One region of the Bacillus mesophilum genome, then DNA from elsewhere that is predicted to be linked to it. Evidence: riboswitches for the same ligand, from Rfam matches in the RefSeq annotation. Region 1 holds a riboswitch; the other holds the start of a gene.

Region 1 (12,045 bases):
CCATGGAAGAGAAATCTTGGCTTTGCCACTCACCAGATTGGCCAATATCAGATACATACTCTTCAATGTCTTCCCGGACTTCTGGGAAGTTATCCATGTCAGGATCAAAAATTAGGTACATTAGCGCACCGCCAGCACCGCCACCCATCATGGCTGCAGCTGGATCAGAAGAAGCCTCATCCTGAATGGAAAGCTGCACAATATCAATATCTTCGCGCTTTAGCATTTCTTCTTCAACAACAGTTACGTTTTCTAAAGTGTTTTCAGATGTTTCACCTGTTTCCGGTGTATAGGTTAAATACATAACCTTCTCTTCTTCACTGCCTAAAAAGCTAAAGCCGATTAGAGGAGTGAGCGCTAAGCTTCCTACTAAAAGGAGAACAGCGATCACAGAAGTAATAATCTTATGATTTAATGTTTTTTCAAGAATGCCTCGGTACCATAATGCCAGTTTGCCAACTTCTTTGTGGCTGCTTTCTGTTTTTTCACTGTACAGCTTCTTTTTAAATAAGAAGTGTGAAAGAGCTGGAACAATTGTAACAGCTACAATTAATGATGCACCTAAAGCAAACGTCATTGTTAATGCGAATGGCATGAACAATTCTCCAACCATACCGCCAACAAAAATTAACGGAGCAAAAACAGCTACAGTTACTAATGTGGAAGATAAGATTGGCTTAAACATTTCAATCGTTGCTTCTCTAATTAGTGCACGGCCTGTGAGTTTCTCTTCTTTTAAATGCATGCGGCGATAAATATTTTCCACAACAACGATCGAGTCATCAATAACTCGTCCGATCGCTACTGTAATCGCCCCAAGCGTCATAATATTTAATGTAATGTCCATCCAATTCAGCAATAGGAACGCCATAAAAATGGACACTGGAATGGAAACGATAGATATAATGGTTGATTTAATATCACGTAGGAATAGAAGGATAATTAATACAGCGATTAGCCCTCCAAATAAAGCTTTTTCAATCATCGTGTGAACAGATTTTTCAATTGGAGCGCCTTGGTCTAAAGAAATATCAACTATTAGCCCATCAATTGCTTCTTCTTGTTCTTTCGCAAAATCTTTTACTGCATTTACTACATCAACAGTATTATCCTGCTGACCTTTTACAATCTGAATGGCAATGGCATTTTCACCATTTGTCCGTGAAACAGATTGCTCTCGTCCCACCGTTTCAATTGTAGCGATATCTCCTAATGTAACAAATGGAACTTGATTTTCTTCTGAAGGAGTAATCGGAATAAGAAGCTCTCTTAGCTCCTCAACGGATGTAACTTTCCCGTCAACAGCGACTGCCTGTTCACCATCTTCAAACTCATAAAGGCCAAGAGACATAGCCATATCACTGGCTTGAATCATTTGTTTAACATCATCTTCTGTTAAGCCAAGTTCAGCCATTCTTTCTTCATTAAAAGTAAAAATAGCTTCCTCAATATGCTGACCGGAGATCGTTGCAGAAGCAACACCGTCTATTTTTTCAAGATCCGGCAGAATTGTATCTTCTACTCTTGATGTTAATTCAACAATATCCTCTGAACTGCTGCTAATAGATAAAGCAACTACAGGCATCATGTTCATCCCAATAGAAGTTACAGTAGGTTCCTGAACATCTTCAGGGAGTGTTACAGTATCTAAAGCTGACTCAAGTTCTCTTTTCTTTTCATCCATATCAATTCCATATTCGTATTCAACCTGAATACTTGCTACATTGGAACTGGAATTAGAGAAAACAGCTTTTACATCTTCAAGTCCTTCAATGGCACTTTCAATAGGTATTGAAACGTCTTCCATTACCTTCTCCGGAGTTGCTCCCGGATAGATTCCCATGACCATTAGATATGGAATATTAATGTTCGGAATCGTTTCTGTTTTCATTTGTGTTCCTGAATAAATGCCCGATGCAGTAATAATGATCGTTAATAACCATACAGCGAGCTTGTTTTTCAGGACAAAATTTACTAAACCTTTCACAATTACACCTGCCCCTTTATTGACTTTGTTCAATTAATTACATATACTAATGACTAATCGGTCATTTGTCAATTGATTTCATTTAGGAGAGTATTAAGATATGGTAAAGAAACAGTTAATAATGGAAAAGGCACTGGAACTGTTTGCGGAACAGGGATTCGATGCTACTTCTGTACAACAGATTACTGAAAAGAGCGGTATATCAAAAGGTGCATTTTATTTATCCTTTAAATCAAAGGATGAGCTAATCTTTGCTTTAATTGATCATTTTATGAGTGAAATCGTTTCCAATATTGACTATCTGGTCAGTGATGGGGGATATCAAAAGGATGAGCTGTTATACCAGTTTTACCTGACCATATTAAGAAACTTTGAAGAACACTCTAATCTAGCCACTGTTTTTATGAAGGAACAAACACATTCCTTGAACATGGAACTAATCATGAAGCTTCATTTTTATGATAAACAAATTAATCGTGCCATCCTGAAAATGATTGATCAAATTTATGGCGATTCAATTGCGGCTACAAAGTTTGATCTGCTTTATTGTGTAAAAGGATTTATGAAAATGTACTCGGAGCTTTTTATCTTTTCAAAGCTTCCGCTTGATTTGAAGTTGCTGGCCAGCTCACTTGTTGAAAAAACAAATTTGCTTGCAAAGCATTCCACGGTGCCTTTTGTTACAAAAGAGCTCGTTAACATGCTCGATTTGCCGGCAGAAAGTCCTCCAACGCAAGAAACCCTAGTCAAACATATAAATGATTTAATAACTGATTTACAAGAAGGATTTGTAAAGGATGCGCTGCATGAATTAAGAGAACAAATAAATAATCAAACATTAGATCTCTTGCTGATTAACGGATTAGTAGAAACTGTGCGCCAAGATGGCCAGTTCATGTGGGTTGCTTTTCTCCTCCGCCGCTATTTTAAATTAAGCTAAGATTTTACTAATATAAAATTTTGTGCAGCCTCAGTGATAAGGTCCAGTTCTAGGACCGAGCCAAAAAGCGACATGTGAAAATACACACTAATATTAAGGAACCCTCAGCCTCACCTGAGGGTTCCCTTTATTTTGTAGCCCCTTTTGCTCCGAAATCAATGATCTTTAGATCTACTTTAAAATGGATGTTCGCTTTGCTGAAAATTTCATCCATATTGTTTTTGTTTTGTTTATAAAATTTAGGGTGCTGAGATCGGATATAGTAAAAGAAACCTGGCGCATCTGACTTTAAGTCATTTTGTAATTTGTTTAAAATAATCTCGACCTGTCGTTCAACTTCTTTTTCAGCTTCTTTTTCAATTTCCTTTAAATAAGCGGAGTTAAAAGAATCTTCGTTTGAATACCAGTCTTCAGAGAGACGGGTATCATATTCGGTTGAGATGTTGATTGTCACTTGTGAACCCTTAACATTTGTTTTAATTTTTTTATTTGTTTGAGAAATGACCTCCACACTAAAACGTTTCCCGTTATGTTCACCAACGATAATTCCACCTTCAATATTTCCCTCAAGCCAGTTCATATAGGAAACTTCATCTGCGGTTAACATTCCTGCTAATTCAGAATTATTATTAATGACACCAGCTCCATTTAGCTTAAGCATTTTTTCATTAATAGAAACGGATTGGATGGCAAAGCTTCCAGCTGCTTGAAGGCTTGCGGAGGTCTGACCTAATGTAATTGATGGCAGGATCTTACTTGTCGCTGAAATATTCTCGCTTAGTGAATATAGATCATTAGCAGGCACACTTCCGTCTTCTCCTGTACTTAAAATTTGTTCTGCAGGATCTTTAGAAATCATAATGATACAGCTTCTTCTGGTATCATTATCTTTTATAAATTGATTGATTACAGCGTCTAATGGAAGACTTTTTAATACATTCTCATTTATAATGATTAATCGCTGCTGATTTGCAAATAGTACATTTTTAGACATAGCTACTTCTCTTACAGAATCATGAACGGTTCGAGCTGGAACAGTTATATTCTCATATGAAGGAGCTGTAGCTGCAGCAGACTGCCCAGCAGCTGGCAAGAGAATCTGGTGTGTCAGAGATAATTGATCATCCTCTCCAAGGTCAATGCCTACTCCTACTAACAGCGACAAATCTTCTATCTCTTCACTGTCCCAGCACCCGCTTAAGAGAGAGACAATCACAAATAATTCGAGTAGATGCAGGATTCGTTTCATTGTCTTATCCTCCTTTTTACTCCATAAACGAAAAATGTTGCAAAAGGAAGGATGACAAGGACTACAGGAAATGCAAAGCCGAGGAGATCACTGAATATGAATATATCACCAATGTCTTTGGCGTAATTAGCTAAGAGAAATATCAAGGGAACAAGAATGATTAAGTTTGTAGAGAACCTGTTATGAAACACATGTGTCATGCTTTTTACAGCAAAATAAAAATAAAGCATATGTGTGGTGAAAAACTGCAGAATCCAGGTAACTAATAGAAAAAGCTCTAATCTTTCGACGAAGATACCTTGAACTTCAAATGATTGGATAAATGAAATGGTTGGCCACGTGACCGACGTTACCTCATCAATTGTAAGTGTGCTCACAACTAAAATATAGGTTAGCACATACATGCCAACAGGAATAAAACACCCTATTAAAACACCTTTGTTAATATTCAGTTTTTTATCTGTCATACCGTATAGAAATAAAATCAATTCAATTCCAAAAAAAGATAGCTGTCCAGCGGTGAACCCTTTTAAAATAGGCTGTAAGCCATATCCTAATATAGGCTTTATATTCATAAGATCCACAACCTTAAAGCTCATCATATAAATAAAGAGGACAACAATAATGGTAATAGGAAGGAACAAGATACAAACTTTAGCGATTGGCTTAATGCCGCCAATAATCAAGTGAGAAGCAGCTAAGATCAATGCTAAAATGGTTACTTCCATCGGAGTATTTTCAAGCATATAAAAGCGGACCATTTCACTCATTGCCCGGACTTCAAAACTTGCAATAGATAGAAAATAAACGGCTAAGGCGAGGCAAATAGCTTTTCCTGCCCACTTTCCATAAGTCTCTTCAATATAAGAAAAATAATCTGTCACCTTATGTTTTTTTAGCATATAAACAAGGAGAATTAATAGAAGAGCTGCACAAATACCATTAAGGATTAGTATAATCCATCCATCCGTAGTTGTTGCCTTCTCTGTTAAGCCTCGAGGAAGGGTGAGCATTCCTACGCCGAGCATTGCACATGAGAGGATCGAAGTAATTTCTAAATTTATTAGGTTTGGTTTAGCTTCCATATTTCTATCTCCTAGTTGTTGCCGGCTTTTTTAGGAAGTCTTATTAGAAAATCCCGCTGTTTTTTCTTATTAAATAATTGTCTTAAATCTAGATAAGGCTCATTAAAGCTTGTTAATTTCGCTAAATGAGTGATGAAAATGATAAAAAATAAGGTTGTACCATATAATCCTAATATCGCTGCAACTCCCATTGCACCAAATCGCAATGCCCTAAAGCCAAGGCCAAAGCTATATTGAGGGACTGTGAAAGAAGTAATTGTAGTGATGGATACAATAATAACCATGATTGAACTGACTAGATTTGCTTGAACGGCAGCCTGACCGATAATAACGCCGCCAACAAGGCCGATGGTCTGCCCAACAGGAGTTGGCAGTCTTACTCCCGCTTCTCGTAATAACTCTATCGTTAATTCCATAATGATTGCCTCAATAAAGGGCGGAAAGGGAACATTTTGTCTTGTTCCGGCGATTGTCATGGCGAGTTCTGTTGGAATCATTCCAGAATTAAAGGATACAAGTGATATATAAATTGCTGAGAGAAACACTGTAATAAACACTGAGATATAACGTAATAACCTTAAAAATGACCCGGCAATCCAGCGTTCATAATAATCATCTGGAGATTGAAGAAGCATATCTACTTTTGTCGGAGCAATTAAAGCGAAAGGAGAGCCATCTACAATTATTCCCACACGCCCTTCCTTTAGAGATGCAAGCACTTTATCAAGCCGCTCGGTATTTTGTATTTGCGGAAAGGGGGTATAATGCGTATCCTCTATCAGTTCTTCTAGAACACCTGAGTCTAATATGTCTTCTTTTTTTACTTTTTCAATTCGAGAAAGAACCTCATCAACAAGGGACTGCTTCGCCAAATTATTGTTATAGACAACAGCAATTTCTTTTTTTTCTTCCGAACCCGTTTTTATTTTCCTGACAACTGTGCTTTGATCTTTTGTGCTCTGTCTAATGAGAGCAATATTATCGCTCAAGCTTTCGATCAGAGAAATTTTAGGCCCTCTGACTACACGTTCGGTTGTAGGTTCTGCCAAGCTTCTTGTTTTAGAATTTGGAAGATTAAGAAGAAGAGCTTCCTGTTTTCCTTCCAAAACAAGTGCAATCTTTCCATCAAACAACTCGGTAACCAGCTCTTCTTCTTTATGTGCCACGTTGATTAAAAATGGCTGAAAAAAATGCATTAAGTCATCATAAGAGTGGATTTTGTCTGCGTATGAACTGGTGAGATCTTGAGCCAGTTTCCAATATTCAGTGTAATCAATAACTCCATTTATAAAAATAAAAAATGCTTTTCGAGAAAGGATCGTTATTTCTGTGAATTGGACATCATCCTGATTCTTGGTTAAAGCTTTTAATGAATCTTCAGTGAAGGTTCGTTTTCCTTTATTGAACATATTCTCACCCTTGTTTTCATAAGTATTTGTATTTTTTGCATGTGCTTGATAAATATTCATGAAGTAGATCCATTCTTTTTAAGTGACTTCTATCCTGTGTTAGAATGAAAAGCAGGAAAAATGAAAAGGGAGATGAATGAAATGTACCGTCAAGTAAATGATTTCTTAAATGAGTGGAATGCTGAAGCTGTTAGTACTATAGCCGTAATGGATGCATTAACAGATGAAAAATTGGGACAGGCAATTACTGAGGGACACAGTACCCTTAGATGGTTAGGCTGGCATCTGGCAACAAGCCCAGTATTCTTCGCAAGCTTAGTTGGTGTGAACCTTGCACCTCCAACAGAAAAAAAAGAAGAAGAAATGACTGCTGCTGATATTCAGATTGCCTATAGAAAAATAGCAGAGGAATTAAAGTCTGCAGCGGAATCGACCCTGACGGACGATCAGCTTACTGAAACAATTGATTTTGGAGGTCCGACAGCGAAGGGATCTATTCTTAGCAAATTGATCCTGCATCAAACACATCACCGTGGACAGATGACTGTTTTACTTCGCCAGGCGGGGCTGCCTGTACCTGGGGTTATGGGGCCAACAAAAGAACAGCAACAGGGATAATTCATCATAAAAGCCGGTTCTCTAATAAAAGAGTGCCGGCTTTTTTGGGTTATTGTGCTATGACTTTGTGATTGCAATTCATAAAGAGAACATAAAATTATTTGCTTTGCACATGCTATTAAAGATATTCCTTTTTGAATATCCGGAACTACATCCTAACTACGAGGTGATTTTATAATGAGTTACCGCAATCGATTAGACGAGCACTCTGCACAGTTTCATCATAACTGGACAAGGCCAAAACGTTCTAAATCGCAGGTGAATGGGCATACAGAAATGTCGCAAACGAATATTATCTTGCGCAGTAATGCCAAAGCCCATCGCTGGTAAGTAGTAGGAAAAGGTGAAGGTGTAATTGGAATAGGGCAATCGATATTGCCAGAGCAAAAAGACCTTGGGAAAATCCCTTAGGTCTTTTTGTACCTAATTTAGTTTCCTTCTCATAATAAAGGGTCGAACGTTCATACTAACAGGCAAGGAGGAGATCGTCTTGGAGCTTATAATCATGTGTGTGATCGCCTGGTTTACAGTTGCTATTTTCATATTTCTGCCTTATAAAATGTCTGTTGCAGCCAATATACTCACCTATTTAATGATTGCCGTTGTAGATATTAACAAAATATCTTTCCTTGCCTATCATTATCAGTGTATTAAAATTAGCTCTGATACCATACGTTTTATCTCATTTATTGTATACCGGGATATCATTTTTTCCTTTTTGCTTCTCATCCTGGTGAACATCTGGTTTGCTTACGATCATAAATGGATTCGGTTCCTTTCTGCTGTGAGTATTTTGGGGACTATATCTATCCTGCGTGCAGTCCTCAGTTCATTGTCCATTTTCACGTATGAGCACTGGTCTTATATACAGGAGCTTATAATGGATGTTGTCATGTTGTTTCTTACGGTTTTGATCGCATACGTTTCTCGCAAAATTACAAAAGGAATGAAGACAAGTGGAAAACATCTTGTATGAGCAAGGTTTTAATGCCAATGAAATGGTTGTCCTGGGGATGATTATTATAGGAGGACTTATTGTTATGGTTCTTCCTAAAATATTATCGAAGGCATCAACGGTTTTCAGTTTATTATTTGGAGTGACAACTGGGCTGATGTTTGATCACACATTAGCCGCACCTCCATTAGATCTATACGATGTAAATGATCAGGCAATCTATCAGACGTTTGATATGTTCAGTTATTTAATGTATGCCCCATTTGGGTATATATTTATTTATATCTATCGGCGTTTTAATATAACAGGCTGGAAGGTTATTCCTTATATTTTAGGCTGGAGTGCTCTAGCCATTCTTGTTGAAGTATGGGCAATTAAAGTGGGTATCTTTCACTTTAAGAACGGCTATCGTTCCTCATACTCTATTCCTATTTACCTTTTGGTTCAATCTGTGCAGTTATTTCTATATAGAAAAGTTTTTATGCCTCATGATGATGATAAGGGGGCGAACTAAGCAGCTCCCTTCATGTTGGTTTTAGCAATAATAGCACATGGCTGAACGATAGCGGTTTTACAATATTTAGCCGGATCTCCTCCAGAACCTCTTTCTTTCGCACCTTTGCTCTAAAAACTCCAAAAAATTCTTCAGATTGCTGTTCCGATCCAAATATAAAATGTCCATATATCAACTAAGATATTGTTACAATTCCCTTGGTTTATGATTGTAGTTTCTGGATTTTCTAATTTTTTTCTGAGTTAAATCTTTAAATAAGAAAAGAGAATCTGTTTCAAAAGAATCATAATTAATTTTCTGTAGTGTAAAGATATCTTTACTTTTTCTTTTGGAACATGTTATACTCTGTGTAAAGATATCTTTACATGGATGGCGGGGAATCATTTGAAGGTTACCAATCGAATTAAGGAAATCAGACTCGCGAAAGGAATTAGCCAAGTTGAGATGGCAGAGGCATTGCAAATTACGAGGCAGACGATCAATGCAGTTGAAAAGCATAAATATAATCCTAGCCTTGAGCTTGCTCTTAAAATGATTAAATATTTCGATGTGCCAATCGAAGAATTATTTACATTGGAGGAAGATACTAAATGAAAAATCTGCAGTATTTAGCATTGGGGTTTATTGTTGTATGTATGGGTGCAGGTATTCTGATTGCCAAATGGATGATTCCAGACTTGGCATGGAGCGCCGTTGCTGCCGGTATAGGCGGAACAGTAGCAGGTGTTGGACTTGTGGCTGCGGCCGCTAAGATTCGTGAAATAAAAAAAAGAGATCATGTACCTGATGTGGATGAAAGAACATGGAATAACATGAAGAATTTTTATGCAATTGCTCTATACTTTGTCTTGATTGGCAGCATGGCTGTTGTGATTGTACTAGTTGGGTTAGGGCATGAAACAATAGAACTTGGAGCAATCAGCCTCTATTTACTGTTTTTGTTTATGGTTCTTGCCATTGGATCATTTATAGTCAAAAGAGCATAATAGGGTAGTTCCCTGAACTGGGCATCTCGCTTTTCATTGTCTTGCTTAAAATAGGCTGCAGTTTTGTATTGATTATTTACAATAATTGTATTAGAATAAATATAATTTCATAATCTTATCCAGAGAGGTGGAGGGATTTGGCCCTTTGAAGCCTCGGCAGCAGACTCAAGCTTTGAGCACTGTGCCAATTCCAACAAGCGTATTTGCTTGGCAGATAAGGAGAACGGTTAATTAAATCTCATCTTACGCTGTCAAAAGCATAAGGTGGGATTTTTTTGTGTCTGCTAAGTATTGAATTCTGCCCGGAAAGAACTAGGACGCTGTGTGCTACTTAACAGCAACACTTGTCAGTATTAATCTGACTAATTCGATAAGAATAATATCTTTTAAATGAGGTGGAGAAATGATAAGGCATATTTCAATTCAATGGGAAGATCGAAAACTGGCAGCAGCGATTCATTATCCAGATTTATATGGGAAAGAAAATAAAAAATATCCCGTCATCGTAATTTGTCACGGATTTGTAGGCTCGAAGGTAGGAATTAATCGTCTCTTTGTCAAAGCATCTCAAGAATTATCACTGGAGGAATGTGTAATTGTTCGCTTTGACTATGCAGGATGCGGTGAGAGTGAGGGAGATTACGGGCAAAGCTGTATTGATGATTGGATTCTCCAGACAAAATCAATCATCAACTATTCACTCGAGATTGAACATATAGACCGGGAACAGTTAGTGCTTATAGGGCATAGTCTTGGAGGTGCAGTGGCTCTCTTGACTGCTACACAGGATCAGAGAATTAAAAGACTTGTGTTGTGGAGCGCTGTTGGCCAGCCATTTAAGGATATAACCTCTATTGTAGGAGAAGAAAGACTGGAAGTATTGAAAGAGAGCGGTGAATTTGATTACCAGGGATATTATTTACGAGAAAAGTTTATAGAATCACTAAAAAAATATCATCCGCTAAAACTTGTATCTAAATTTAATGGAGATGTTCTGCTAATACATGGTTCGGCAGATGAAGAAATTAGCGTGAACCATTGCTACAATTATTATTATGCATTTCGGACGCGTAAACAGGGAATATGTGATAAGAGAATTATCAATGGAGCCAACCATACGTTTTCATCTGCGGCGACATATAAACAGCTGATTCACGAAACAAAGTTATGGATTGGGCAGAGACATACGCTGGTCATTTAGTATGAACAGAACGCAGAAAACGAGCGGGAAAAGCGGTAAGTGAGAAAGAGGCTTTTAATCACTTCCGCTCTTTTTTCTTTTCTTAAAATAGTTATTTAGTAAATAAAGAAAGAATGTCATGACAGCCAGATATAAAGGCAGCAGTCCTGTGGAATGCTTCAATGTTACCGGTTCCCCAAATACGTCCCATTCTTCATTTGTTTCATCAACATTCTGCTGAATGGGTGCACAAAGAGGCACTTTCCAGAATCCGAATTCCTTATTGGCGAAAACCAGTATTTTATCTCCTGCTTTATATGTGTTTCCCCAAACGTTATCCTCATATATTTTAACCTCCATCGTGTTTACACCTTTCCATGACTGTACAACTTCAAGTTTAGTATTTTTGGTCAGGTCACTGCTGCTGATCACTTTACCGATAAAAACAGCTTCATAGTCATGTATGGCCTGCAAGGGCTCTGGTATTGCACAATCAAGAGCATATATCTTAGAGGGAAATACTAAAAAGGCTAACAATAGGATAATCAGAGTGGTTTTTTTGTAAGATCTCATATTTTACTTAAAGATGAAAACTGCCTTCCAATGTAGCCGGGAGAAATTGGTGTAAGTCCCAGCTCTCTTGCCCAAACCGAGAGCTGCCCAATATGATGAATTTCATGCGCCACTAAATGATGCAGAATATCAGATACCGTATAAAATTCATCTTCCCATGGAATATAAACTTTTTGGTTGTATGTATGTGGCTCTATTCCAGTCATAAAAGCCTTATTCTCAGATAATGTTTGCTGAGTGAGAATTTTTAGCTGTTCTAAACTTTTATAGGAGTCGAAGTCAAAAATCACATCGTCCTGACTTTGGATCGCACGCAGCCAGCTATACTCTACATCGATAATATGAAACAGTGTATATTGAATACTGCCGACACCGCCGACTCGCTTTTGCAGCAATACTTCTGATGAAAGCTGCTCACACCAATGCAGCCATTCATCTCGAACTTGCCAGTTATACTCAAAAAAAGACAGCATCATAACTCCCCCTTTATTTAATACATACTATTCTATTTTTTACTCGAGAATCCTCTAGGTATTTGGTTCTTCTAGT
Region 2 (12,045 bases), on a different contig from region 1:
GTTTATGCACCAATGGATACTTACTTAAATGAATCAGTGCAAACTTTCATAGAGTTGTTTGAAAGCATTGCTGCTGCTCTAGCAGAGTAGTGTAAAGGAGTTTAACATAGTGCAAAATAATATCATAACCGGGATTGAGAAAAATTCTCAATCCCGGTTGTATAACCAAAATAAAATATGGACAAAACCTTTTATACTAGCCATTATTGTTGTATTTGGCTTAGGGGTCATTTCGCTGTTTACTGGAGTCTATGATATAAGCGGACAAGAAGACGGGATGGAAATGTTTTTTATCACTCGTGTGCCAAGAACAGTTGCACTCATGCTTACCGGAGCTGCGATGGCAATGGCAGGGCTTGTTATGCAGCTTATTACACAGAACCGTTTAGTTGAACCTACCACAACAGGTACGATTGAGTGGGCAGGCTTGGGGCTTCTAGTTGTTTATTTATTTGTTCCAGGTCCATCTTTGGTTCTTAGAATGACGGGTGCAATCATTTTTTCATTTGTGGGCACCATGATTTTCTTTTTATTCTTAAGAAGGGTCAGACTTCGTTCCTCTTTAATTGTACCGATTATTGGTCTGATGCTGGGTGCAGTCATTTCTGCTGTTTCCACCTTTTTAGGACTCTTTTTCCAAATGTCGCAAGTGATTGAAGGCTGGTTTGTCGGTTCTTTTGCGTCTGTTCAGGCTGGAAGGTATGAGTATTTATGGATCATTGTCATTGTAACAGTTCTTATTTTTATATATGCAAACAGATTGACTTTAGCTGGCCTTGGAGAAGATGTAGCAACAAGTCTTGGAGTTAATTATAATACGCTCATTCTTTTGGCTAATGGCCTTATTGCGGTTGCAGTTGGTATTGTTGCAGCAGTAATTGGGAACTTGCCTTTTTTAGGTTTAATTGTCCCAAATATCATTTCCATGATCAGAGGAGATGATCTTAGAAGTAATTTGCCTTGGGTATGTTTGATCGGTATGGGGACGATTACTCTATGTGACATCATTTCTAGAACCATTATTATGCCTTTTGAAGTACCTGTCTCTTTAATACTTGGATCAGTCGGATCGGTTGTGTTTATTTCGATCTTATTGAGACAAAGAAAATCAAGGAGGCTAAGATGAACGCTTTAGAATATAAAAAGAAAGAAAATATGAAGAAAATCGATTTTAGCCTCCATAATAAAAGCAGGTCTGCTAGTGCTTTTCGCACGAAGAAGGATGAAAAACGGTATTGGATTCTGCTTATAACATTGATTGCTTTGGGTCTTCTCTTTGCATTCGGCCTTTTGGTTTATAACAATCCGGTACCAGTTGATTCACCTTCGTTCATTCCAGTTGTTGAAAGAAGGATCGTCGCTGTTGTGGCCATGCTGATTGCGGCCATTTGCCACAGTTTGTCGACTGTTGCCTTCCAATCCATTACGAATAATCGCATTATAACGCCTTCTTTATTAGGCTTTGAATCACTGTACTCAACCATTCATACGAGTACAATGTTTATTTTTGGTGCTAGCGCAATGGTGAGTTTTAGCGGCATTGGACCATTCTTTCTTCAAGTTTGTCTTATGGTCTTAATGAGTTTGATCCTGTATGGCTGGCTGCTTTCGGGGAAATATGGGAATTTACAGCTTGTGCTTCTGATAGGAATTATTATTGGAACTGGGCTGAATACGATATCCGCTTTTATGAGGAAACTCCTTGCGCCATCAGAATTTGACCTTCTGCAGACAAGATTAATTGGTTCTGTTAATAATGCCGATCCAGCATATTTTCCGATTGTCATTCCAATGGTCATCATTGTCGCATTATTGCTTTATGTTTTTTCCAGGAAGTTAAATATATTGTCACTTGGAAAAGATGTCTCTACTACTTTTGGCGTTAAATATCAATCAAATGTCATTTACACACTGGTACTTGTCGCTGTTTTAATGTCGATATCAACCGCTTTAGTTGGACCGCTTACGTTCTTTGGCTTTTTAGTTGCCATTTTGAGTTATCAGGCTGCGCCAACTTATGATCACAAATATATTTTTCCAATGGCTCTTGCTATCGGGTTCTTTGTTTTAACGAGTGCATACTTTTTAATGTATCATGTATTTAATTCTCAAGCTGTTTCCGTTTTTATTGAACTGTTTGGCGGAATCGTATTTCTAATCGTCATTTTAAGGAAGAGGTCGCTATGATAAAGATTGAAAATGCTAGAAAGCTATATACGGAAGAAGTAAAAATTGGACCTTTGAATATTGAAATACCAAAGGCTGGGTTCACTTCTTTAATTGGACCCAATGGTGCTGGAAAGTCTACGACACTATTAATGATTGGAAGGCTTCTGGATTTGGATGAAGGTCAGATCATGGTAGCGAATATGGATGTTACTTCTTCGAAATCAAATGACTTAGCGAAAATTGTTACCATTTTGCGGCAGGAAAATCATTTTGTGACGAGGCTAACGGTTAGACAGCTGGCCGGGTTTGGACGCTTTCCTTATTCAAAGGGAAGATTAACGAGAGAAGATGAAGAGATTATCTCTAAGTATATCGATTTCTTAGACTTAACGGATCTGGAAGACAGATATTTAGATGAGCTTTCAGGCGGCCAAAGACAAAGAGCATATGTCGCAATGGTGCTTTGCCAGGAAACTGAATATGTGCTTCTGGATGAGCCTTTAAACAATCTTGATGTTGCCCGATCTGTTCAAATGATGGAATATTTGCGGCATGTTGCGAATGAATTTGGCAGAACCATTTTGACTGTTATGCATGATATCAATTTCGCTGCTAAATATTCTGATCGGATTTGTGCAATGAAAGAAGGACAAATTGCGGCTTTTGGCACTGTAGAAGAGGTTATGGATCCAAAACTTTTAACAGATATTTTTGAAACGAAAATTGAAATTATTGAAGGTCCTTATGGGCCGATAGCTGTTTATTAGATTATTAAATTATTAGATGAAAATGGAACACACAATGAGGAGGATCACCATGCAAATATATTGGGTGAAAATTAACAAGATTATTGAAGAAACACCTGAGGTGAGAACGTACCTGCTTGCCTGTCCGCAAGATTTTACATGGGAAGAAGGTTCTCACACCCACTTCGCATTAGAAGGTTTTAATGCAGGAGATAAACCCAACCGCAGTTTGATTCGCCATATGTCCATCTCCACTTTACCTCATGAAAATGCGATTGGAATCACAACACGCATTAGAGAGCAATGCTCTGAATTCAAAACGATACTAAAAAACCTTACAGTTGGCGATGAAGTTGCCATCTTTAAGACCCACTCAAATGTTCCGCTGAAAAGAGAAGGGAAAAATATTTATCTGCTGTCATCAGGTGTCGGCCTGGCAACCTTTAGACCGCTCTTACTTGATTTCTTAAACAGAGCTGACAATGTTAATCAAATTCATTCCTTAAACATCGATTCATCAAAGCAGTTCTTGTTCACAGATGTTTTTGCATCTGCACCAGATAAAAAGGTTACATCACAGTTCGTTGATAACCGTGAAGAATACTACGAAGAAGTGAAAAATCTGGCTGCAGACAAAGATGGTCTCTACTATGTTGTCGGCAGTGACGAATTCCTTGTGCAGAATATCAAAGTGCTTCTGGAGCAAGGCATTAAGGCTGAACAGATCATGCTTGATAAGCATGAACAGCAGCTGGCTGAGTTTCTGCCGCTTCACTTGTCAAATGAAAGATAAATACTTTTGTATTGACAGGTGAGTATATTAACTATATGGTAAATACAATAACTTAATATTTAGAAAATTTTTCTTATCCAGAGAGGTGGAGGGACTGGCCCTGTAAAGCCTCGGCAGCGAACTTTTAAGTTTGTGCCAATTCCAGTAGCGTGTGCTAGAAGATAAGAAGAGCGGCAGCAGTTTATGTTTATTTATCCCTCTTCTTATTTGTGAAGAGGGTTTTTTATTTTATAAAGATTGGTGAGGTGCTGGTAATGTCAACTGTAAAAAATGCGAATGATTTATTGCAGGCTATTGAGGTACTGAAAGGGAAGGAATGGGTCGATCTCACACATACATTTGGACCAGATTCTCCTCATTTCGCTGCATTTGAAGATGCAGAAATTCAAACACTTTTTACACATGATGATGGCTTTTTTGCACAGCGTTTTAATTTTCCTGGACAGTATGGTACCCATATTGATGCTCCTATTCATTTTGTTCGCAATAAGCGTTACTTAGAGGAACTCGGCCTAAAGGAATTGGTTCTGCCTTTGGTTGTCATTGATCAATCAAAGGAAGCGGAAGAAAATAATGATTTTATTCTAGGTGTTGAAGATATTCTAAAATTTGAAGAGGAGCATGGAACCATCGAAGCAGGCTCCTTTGTCGCATTGCGTACGGATTGGAGTCTTCGCTGGCCGAACAAGACTGCTTTTGAGAATAAGGATACAGAGGGAAATAGCCACACTCCAGGCTGGGGGATCGAGGCTTTAAAATTCTTATTTGAAGAAAGAAATATAAAGGCTGTTGGACATGAAACATTTGATACGGATGCAGCGATCGATGTTCGTAAAAATGGATCTCTAATTGGAGAATACTATGTACTGGAACAGGATACCTATCAGGTTGAATTATTAACCAATCTCAATAAATTGCCGGCCAAAGGTGCTGTTATCTTCAATATTTGTGCAAAGCCCGAAAAGGCTACAGGTTTTCCAGTTCGTTCTTTTGCTTTGCTGCCTTAAAAAAGAAAAGAGCCTCTCCATATGGAGGGCTCTTTCATTTTTGGAGAGATAATTGGTTATGATAAGAATATTAGCAAACCTTGAAAGAGGTTTAACGGAAACTTTATGAATTGAACGAAGATCAAATGATTTTATGTTAAAATGAGTAATGCCTTTTAGAAGGTATTCCACAAGTTTTTTTAAGCAGAACCGTACAAGTTATAGGAGGAAGTAGAATGATCGATAATAATGATCTATTAATCCGTTTAAGATATGCGTTAGAAATCAAAAATAGCCAAATGGCAGAGATTTTTAAACTCGGTGGCCACGAGGTTACCGTTCCAGAGGTAGTGAGGATTCTCAAGAAAGAAGACGAAGAAGAAGAGACAGACAGAATTAAGCTAACAAACAGCATGCTGAATTCATTCTTAAATGGCTTCATTATTTATAAAAGAGGGAAGCAAGAGCCAAAACCAGGCCAAGAAACTACTCCCGAACCACCCATCAAAAATAACTCAAGCGTGAATAACATCCTTTTAAAGAAGGTTAAAATCGCCTTGTCTCTCACAACAGAAGACATGATTGAAATATTCAAATATGCCGGCTTAAACGTATCAAAAGGTGAACTTGGTGCATTTTTAAGAAAAGAAGGTCATAAAAACTATAAAGTTTGTATGGACCATTTCGCGAGGAACTTTTTGAAAGGGCTAGCGATTAAGTATAGAGGTTAGGCGGTATTATAATGCTGCGAAAAAACAGCATCTACATAATTTGTAGGTGTTTTTTCGTGTTTTAAACACTGTACATACAGCAGAAACTCTACTTCCCTTAGAACCGTGGAACAATTCGTGAAACAAGATTTTTCGGGGCGTCACAGTGACCATAATTTGTTTATATGAACAAGGTCCCGTTTATGGTATGATCAAATCTGTGAAATTTATCTATTTATCAGGAGGAAGGACCTATGATTTTTATGAGAAATCTCAATTTTAATTTTCAAGGACAACAAGTAAATAGGGATTTATCTGAAAATCAGCAGCAAGTTCATTCTGATAAGCTGTTAGCTTTTTTAAAAGAAAAAGGCGGCAATCATGTGTCGCATTTGATTTTTTTACAAGATAAACAACAATTCTGGTCAAGTGATCAGAGTGTTTTAATTATGTATAAGCAAATTTTTAATAAATTCGTTGTTCTTGGCGATCCAATCGGAGACGAAGCACATTTTGGCAGAGCTATTAAAGAATTTAATGAATATTGTAAATGGAAAAAAGCAAAGCCGGTTTTTTACCAAGTCACTCCTCAATACATGCAGCTTTATCATGATGGAGGTTATCGATTTGTAAAACTGGGTGAGGAAGCTGTCATTAAGATAAATCAATTTACACTTGAAGGAAAAAAAGCGGGAAAATTCCGAAATACGATGAGTAAGTTTTCCAGAAGCGGCTTTTCATTTAGTGTGGCAGAGCCTCCGCATTCACAAATGCTGATTGCCGAAATTCAAGAAGTCTCCAATTCTTGGTTAGGAAGTCAAAAGGAAAAGGGCTTTTCGGTCGTTTCTTTTTGTCAAAATTATATTTCGCATTTTCCGATTGCGCTTTTGCGTGACGATTCCGGGCAAATTACGGCGTTTGCTACATTAGCCGATGATTATAAACAGACACTGAGCATTGATCTGATGAGAAAGACCGAGAGCAGTCTTCCTGGTGCAATGGATATGCTATTTTTAAGCATTTTTGAATGGGCTAAAAATAATCAATTTCAAGTATGCAGTTTAGGAATGGCGCCTCTTTCCAATGTTGGGGATGGTCAGGATTCTTTTATGGCTGAAAAGATGATACGTCAGGTCTATCGCTATGGAAATAAAAAATATAACTTTAAAGGCTTAAAAGAATATAAGAGTAAATTTGCAACAGATTGGGAGCCGAAATATTTAGCATACAAAAAATCCTTTTTGCCTGTGATTTTTCTTCAATTAATTGTTTTGATTAACCGAAAAAGACAACTACAAGAAAAAGCGATCATGAAGAGCAATGGCATGTTTATAAAAAAGGTTTTTAGAAAACTAGATTTTTAGCATCCGCTGTATGTAGATGGTAGTGAGGGGAAATATATGCTTTTGCAGAGAGATTTAATTATACGGTTTCTAAAATATAGCTTGGTCGGCTGCATCAGTGTGGGTGTATATTTTCTTTCTGTTTTTATTTTCATTGAAAAATATCAATGGGATCCGGTTATCGGATCTGCAGCTGCTTTTATCATCATGACAATTGTGTCGTTCTTAATAAACATACGGTATACATTTAACAGCCGTTTTACTCAGCGTAAATTAGTTCGGTTTTTATTAGTTTCGCTGGTTGGATTTTTATTGAACGTCATTCTTATATTTTTTGTTGTTCATATTCTTTCTTTTCATTACTTCATGGGAGAGCTGGTAACGGTTCTCGTGATTCCGCTGGTCAACTTTTTATTAAATAATTTTTGGACTTTTCAGGGGGAATAATATATTCTTCGCGTTTTTAAAAGGCACCTGCATATGTATGCAGGTGTTTTTGGTGTATACACATAGTACTAATTCGAACCGTGGAACAACTTGTGAAACAATATTTTTCGGGGCGTCACAGTGACGCCATATTCTTGTACAATAAATATAAAGCAGACCGAAAGGAGTTCAGCAGATGATCCTGGATTGTTTAATAGTCGATGATGAGGTTGCTTTGGCGGAGTCGACTTGTGAGTATTTTAATATGTTTGATGTGAAGTCTGAGTTTGTGACGGGGGCGGAGGAGTGCGAGCGCTTTTTGGAGGCGAATCAGCCGTCGTTAATTCTTCTTGATATTAATTTGGGAGATACGTCAGGATTTGACTTGTGTAAAAAATTGCGCCAGACTACACAGATTCCGATTTTGTTTATCAGTGCGCGTTCTAGTGATGATGATGTATTAATCGCCCTAAACATAGGGGGAGATGACTATATCCAAAAGCCCTATACACTGAGCATCTTATTGGCAAAAGTAAAGGCTGTACTTAAAAGATATGGCAGCAGTCAAAGAGGCAGTCTGGAAACTATAGAGTTCGGCAATATTCAAATTGATACAAAGCTGCACCGTGTATGGGTAAATGGAGTTGCTATTGGGCTCAAGACAATGGAATATAAGCTTCTTTCCTACTTGGCGAGTAATAAGAATCGAATTATCACAAAAGATGAATTGTTTCAGAATGTTTGGGGAGATGCCTTTGTAGGGGACGGAACCTTAAATGTCCATATTCGTCATTTGCGTGAGAAAATTGAAGAAAATCCTAAGGAACCGCAATACATCAAAACAGTCTGGGGAACAGGTTATGTTTTAGAGGATATCAGCTAATGAAAGTTAAGTTGTTAATTATGATCATTTTTGCTGTATTTAGTGCAGGTTTAATTTTCTCTATCCTCATTATAAAAAATAAAAATGTGCCAGTCGCCGATCTGGCTGCCATTAATGATGTGGTGAAAACAGCTGAAGCAAATTGGAGGAATTTCAGCGAAATGCCATTCAACAACAGTGACAACGAACAGTCTTTTGCTATCATTGATGATCAATCAAACGTGATCTATCAAACACCCGGCAATCATTTTACCGATTTATACGAAGCCGTAAGAAATAGGGATACTATTGTAGACATACAGAGTGATGACGAAACGGTTGGAAAGGTCATTATCCGCAATAATGAGCAAGAGCTTTTGCAGCAGATGAAGAGGGAATTAATCACTTTTGTAAGTGTTATATTTGGAATATTGATGCTAGTTAGTATTCTTTATATTGTTTATATTCATAGAACACTATTGAAACCATTTCAGCAGCTTCAGCACTTTGCAGCGAATATAGCGAGAGGTCATCTGGATATTCCTTTACCTATAAAGAAGGATAATTATTTTGGTGCATTCACAGAAAGCTTTGATTTATTGCGTGAAGAACTTGATGCAGCCAAACAAAGAGAATATGAATCTAATCAGAGCAAGAAGGAGCTGGTGGCGACATTGAGTCATGATATAAAAACACCTGTTGCTTCAATTAAAGCGGTTAGTGAATTAATGCTTGTGCAGGCAAATGATGAGAAAGTGAGAAAGCATGTGAACACGATTTATTCGAAAGCAGAACAAATTGACTTGCTCATAACGGATATGTTCCACGCTACTTTAAAGGAGCTGCAGCAATTAAAGTTAACGGTTACTGAAGTATCAAGTGAAGAACTCCATAATATGATTGAAAACGTCAATTATGATCAGCAAATTGTTTATGGTTCGCTGCCTCAGTGTATTATTCTTATCGATCCTGTAAGAATGCAGCAGGTCATAGATAATATTATTAGTAATTCATATAAATACGCAGGTACACAGATCAAGATCAGCTCTCAAATTAATCAAGGTTTCCTTGAACTCCACATAATGGATTTCGGCATGGGAATTAGTGAAGATGAAGTGCCTCTCCTTTTTAATAAATATTATCGGGGGAGAAATGTGAAAGGAAAAACCGGTTCAGGTCTGGGTTTATACATATCAAGGTACTTTATGGAAAGCATGGACGGCCAAATTAGCTGTCACAGCCGAGAAGAAGGTTTCACTGTCTCCCTTAAAATCAAGCTTGCTTAATAATTAAGAATCAGTTAAGAATTGCACAAAGATTTAATAAGAATTCATTTTGTATGATAAGACTGTACTCATTTTTACAGTCTTTTTTATTCTGTTAAATAGTAAGGGAGTTGCCAAACTTATGACAAAAACCATTATTAGAACGGAAAAGCTTTGTAAGACCTTCTCAAGTGGCGGAACGCAGCAGCATGTCTTGAAAAACTTAGATATCAGTTTACTGGAAGGAGATTTTACGATCATAATGGGCAGCTCTGGCTCAGGGAAATCTACTTTGCTTTATGCGCTTAGCGGTATGGATCAGCCAACTTTAGGTGAAATCGATTTTGCTGGTAAAAGTTTGGCAAAATTCAACAACGATCAGCTGGCTGTTTTTAGGAGAAAGCATTGCGGGTTTGTCTTTCAGCAAATTTACCTGCTTGATAATATGAGTGTGCTCGATAATGTGCTGACAAGCGGTCTCTTAGTTAGTAAAAATAAGAGGGAAATCGTTCAAAAAGCCAAAGAATTACTAAAACAAGTAGGGATAGAGGAAAACTCATGGGCTAAGTTTCCAGCACAGCTTTCCGGCGGTGAAGCACAGCGTGTTGGAATTGTAAGAGCCATCATCAACAGACCGATAGTATTATTTGCAGATGAGCCGACAGGTGCCCTGAATTCTGCTTCAAGTGACAGTGTTTTGGATGTTTTTACAGATATAAATACGAAAGGACAAAGTATTGTCTTAGTTACACATGATCTAAAAACGGCATTGCGGGGAAATCGCGTGATTTATCTAAAAGACGGAGTCATTTGCGGTGATTTGCAGCTAGGGGCATTTAGTGAGAATGAGAACCTTGAGCGTCTTGAAAAGCTCAAACACTTCCTTGCAGAAATGGGGTGGTGATGTGAAGATAATGAAACTAGCCTTAGCTAATATTAGAAAAAGTAAATCAGCTGCTGTCTCTTTATTTATCTTTATAACGATTGCTGCAATGCTTCTTAATATTGGCCTAATGGTCATCACCCAAATGAATCCTTTTTTTGATCGGAAAGTTGAGGAATTAAGAGATCCCCATGTAGCCATTATGATGGATCAAGCTAGTTATCATTCAGGATATGACGAATTTTTAACAAACTACTCTGGGGTAACAAAAACAGAGACAGAAGAAATTGTCATGATGAACCTTGCTAAATTTAATTATGGAAGCAGTGAGTTAACCAGCAGTGTTGCCATCTTTAATGCAGAAAACAGCCGAAGTATTGGACCATTAAAACTGATTGAAAAATTAGATACTTCAAGTGCCAACGATATTTTTGTTCCTTATAGTTTTAAAACGGATGGAGGATACAAATTAGGAGATAGCTTTACCATCAGATATCTTGGTGCAGTCTATGAATATCACATAGCTGGATTCTTAGAAACGACCATTATGGGTACAACCAACATCGGAGTTATGAAATTCATGCTGCCGGAGAGAGCCTTTCTAACACTGGCAGATCATGTAGATGATTCATCAAATGGAATCATTCTATCTGCACTGATGAAAGAAAAAACTGAATCTCCGAAGCTTTTAAATGATTTCACTAAGAGATTTCCGCAAACAATTGCAGGAGAGACTTCTTCCTATGTATTAGGATTGGATATTGAAATAGTGAAAAATGTAAGTACGTTAACCATTAATATTATTGCGACTATACTGGTAGCATTTGCAGCCATTATTGTGCTCATATCACTAATTGTTATTACATTCCGAGTTTCTAATAGCATTGAAGATGGAATGGGAAATATAGGTGTATTAAAGGCAATTGGCTATACCAGCAGGCAAATTCTTTCATCCATTATCCTGCAGTTTATCGTCATCGTTTTTTGTGCGGGGGCTGCTGGAATTGCTTTGTCATACGTCTTAATGCCCTTCTTCGGTGGTGCTATTTCATCCTTATCTGGCTTAGTATGGCTTCAGGAATTTGATGTTTTAATAAATTTTGTAAGTATCATGCTTGTCATTTTTTTAGTTGTGATCGTTACCCTGCTATCAGCCTTTCGAGTCAGAAGGATTTTACCTGTCGAGGCACTGCGCGGCGGCATTCAAACGCATAGTTTTAGAAAAAATTACTTTTCATTGGAGAAAGAGAGAGGGAATCTTCATTTCCTGCTTGCGATTAAATCAACGCTCATAAATGCAAAACAAAATATAATGATCTTCATTATAATTAGTGCATTAACTTTAGCTGCCATCTTTTCTGCAGTTCTGTACTATAATGTAGCTTCAGACAAAACTGCCTTTATTAATATATTCGGTACTGAACCTGCAAATGTAATGGTTAATGTGAAACCTGATGTCGATACAGGAGACATGCTGAATGACATTAAGAAAATAGATCATGTGAAAAATGTAAATTTATTCGACTTAATTACAGTAAAAATTGATGATCAAACTGTTTATACAAATGTTACACACGATTATAGCAAATTAGAAAATAATATAGTTTATGATGGCCGTCAGCCGATTCATGAAAATGAAATATCCATCTCATGGATTGTGTCCAGCCAAATCAATAAAGGTATTGGCGATACCGTTGAAGTAGAATATGGCAGTGAAAAGAAGCCTTATCTCGTAACTGGTCTCAGTCAATCTGTTGGGAATCTTGGACAGGTAGCCGCACTGACAATGGATGGCATGCAGCAATTACAATCAACATATAAAGGGACTTCTCTATATGTCTATTTGGAGGGTATATCGAATA

Evidence for each region. Region 1 has a riboswitch for S-adenosylmethionine ahead of F7732_RS18505 (alpha/beta hydrolase family protein). Riboswitches for the same ligand answer to the same signal wherever they lie in the genome.
Region 2: another riboswitch for S-adenosylmethionine. It lies ahead of F7732_RS13485 (cyclase family protein); the one in region 1 lies ahead of F7732_RS18505 (alpha/beta hydrolase family protein).

What each region holds. Positions count from the first base shown of each region.
Region 1 covers NZ_WBOT01000007.1:98,174-110,218, reverse strand. Annotated here, with positions in the region: gene F7732_RS18560 (efflux RND transporter permease subunit) at 1-1,987, opposite strand, end outside; gene F7732_RS18555 (TetR/AcrR family transcriptional regulator) at 2,088-2,927, shown strand; gene F7732_RS18550 (Ger(x)C family spore germination protein) at 3,055-4,176, opposite strand; gene F7732_RS18545 (GerAB/ArcD/ProY family transporter) at 4,173-5,261, opposite strand; gene F7732_RS18540 (spore germination protein) at 5,273-6,730, opposite strand; gene F7732_RS18535 (DinB family protein) at 6,812-7,288, shown strand; gene F7732_RS18530 (YpzG family protein) at 7,466-7,618, shown strand; gene F7732_RS18525 (hypothetical protein) at 7,779-8,264, shown strand; gene F7732_RS18520 (hypothetical protein) at 8,245-8,757, shown strand; gene F7732_RS18515 (helix-turn-helix transcriptional regulator) at 9,142-9,351, shown strand; gene F7732_RS18510 (hypothetical protein) at 9,348-9,743, shown strand; SAM riboswitch class I at 9,856-9,964, shown strand; gene F7732_RS18505 (alpha/beta hydrolase family protein) at 10,147-10,944, shown strand; gene F7732_RS18500 (hypothetical protein) at 10,999-11,496, opposite strand; gene F7732_RS18495 (DinB family protein) at 11,493-11,969, opposite strand.
Region 2 covers NZ_WBOT01000004.1:57,194-69,238, forward strand. Annotated here, with positions in the region: gene F7732_RS13460 (siderophore ABC transporter substrate-binding protein) at 1-90, shown strand, start outside; gene F7732_RS13465 (ABC transporter permease) at 110-1,126, shown strand; gene F7732_RS13470 (iron chelate uptake ABC transporter family permease subunit) at 1,123-2,187, shown strand; gene F7732_RS13475 (iron ABC transporter ATP-binding protein) at 2,184-2,936, shown strand; gene F7732_RS13480 (dihydropteridine reductase) at 2,986-3,708, shown strand; SAM riboswitch class I at 3,779-3,876, shown strand; gene F7732_RS13485 (cyclase family protein) at 3,963-4,715, shown strand; gene F7732_RS13490 (YehS family protein) at 4,934-5,425, shown strand; gene F7732_RS13495 (phosphatidylglycerol lysyltransferase domain-containing protein) at 5,659-6,768, shown strand; gene F7732_RS13500 (GtrA family protein) at 6,805-7,194, shown strand; gene F7732_RS13505 (response regulator transcription factor) at 7,370-8,056, shown strand; gene F7732_RS13510 (HAMP domain-containing sensor histidine kinase) at 8,056-9,321, shown strand; gene F7732_RS13515 (ABC transporter ATP-binding protein) at 9,443-10,204, shown strand; gene F7732_RS13520 (ABC transporter permease) at 10,215-12,045, shown strand, end outside.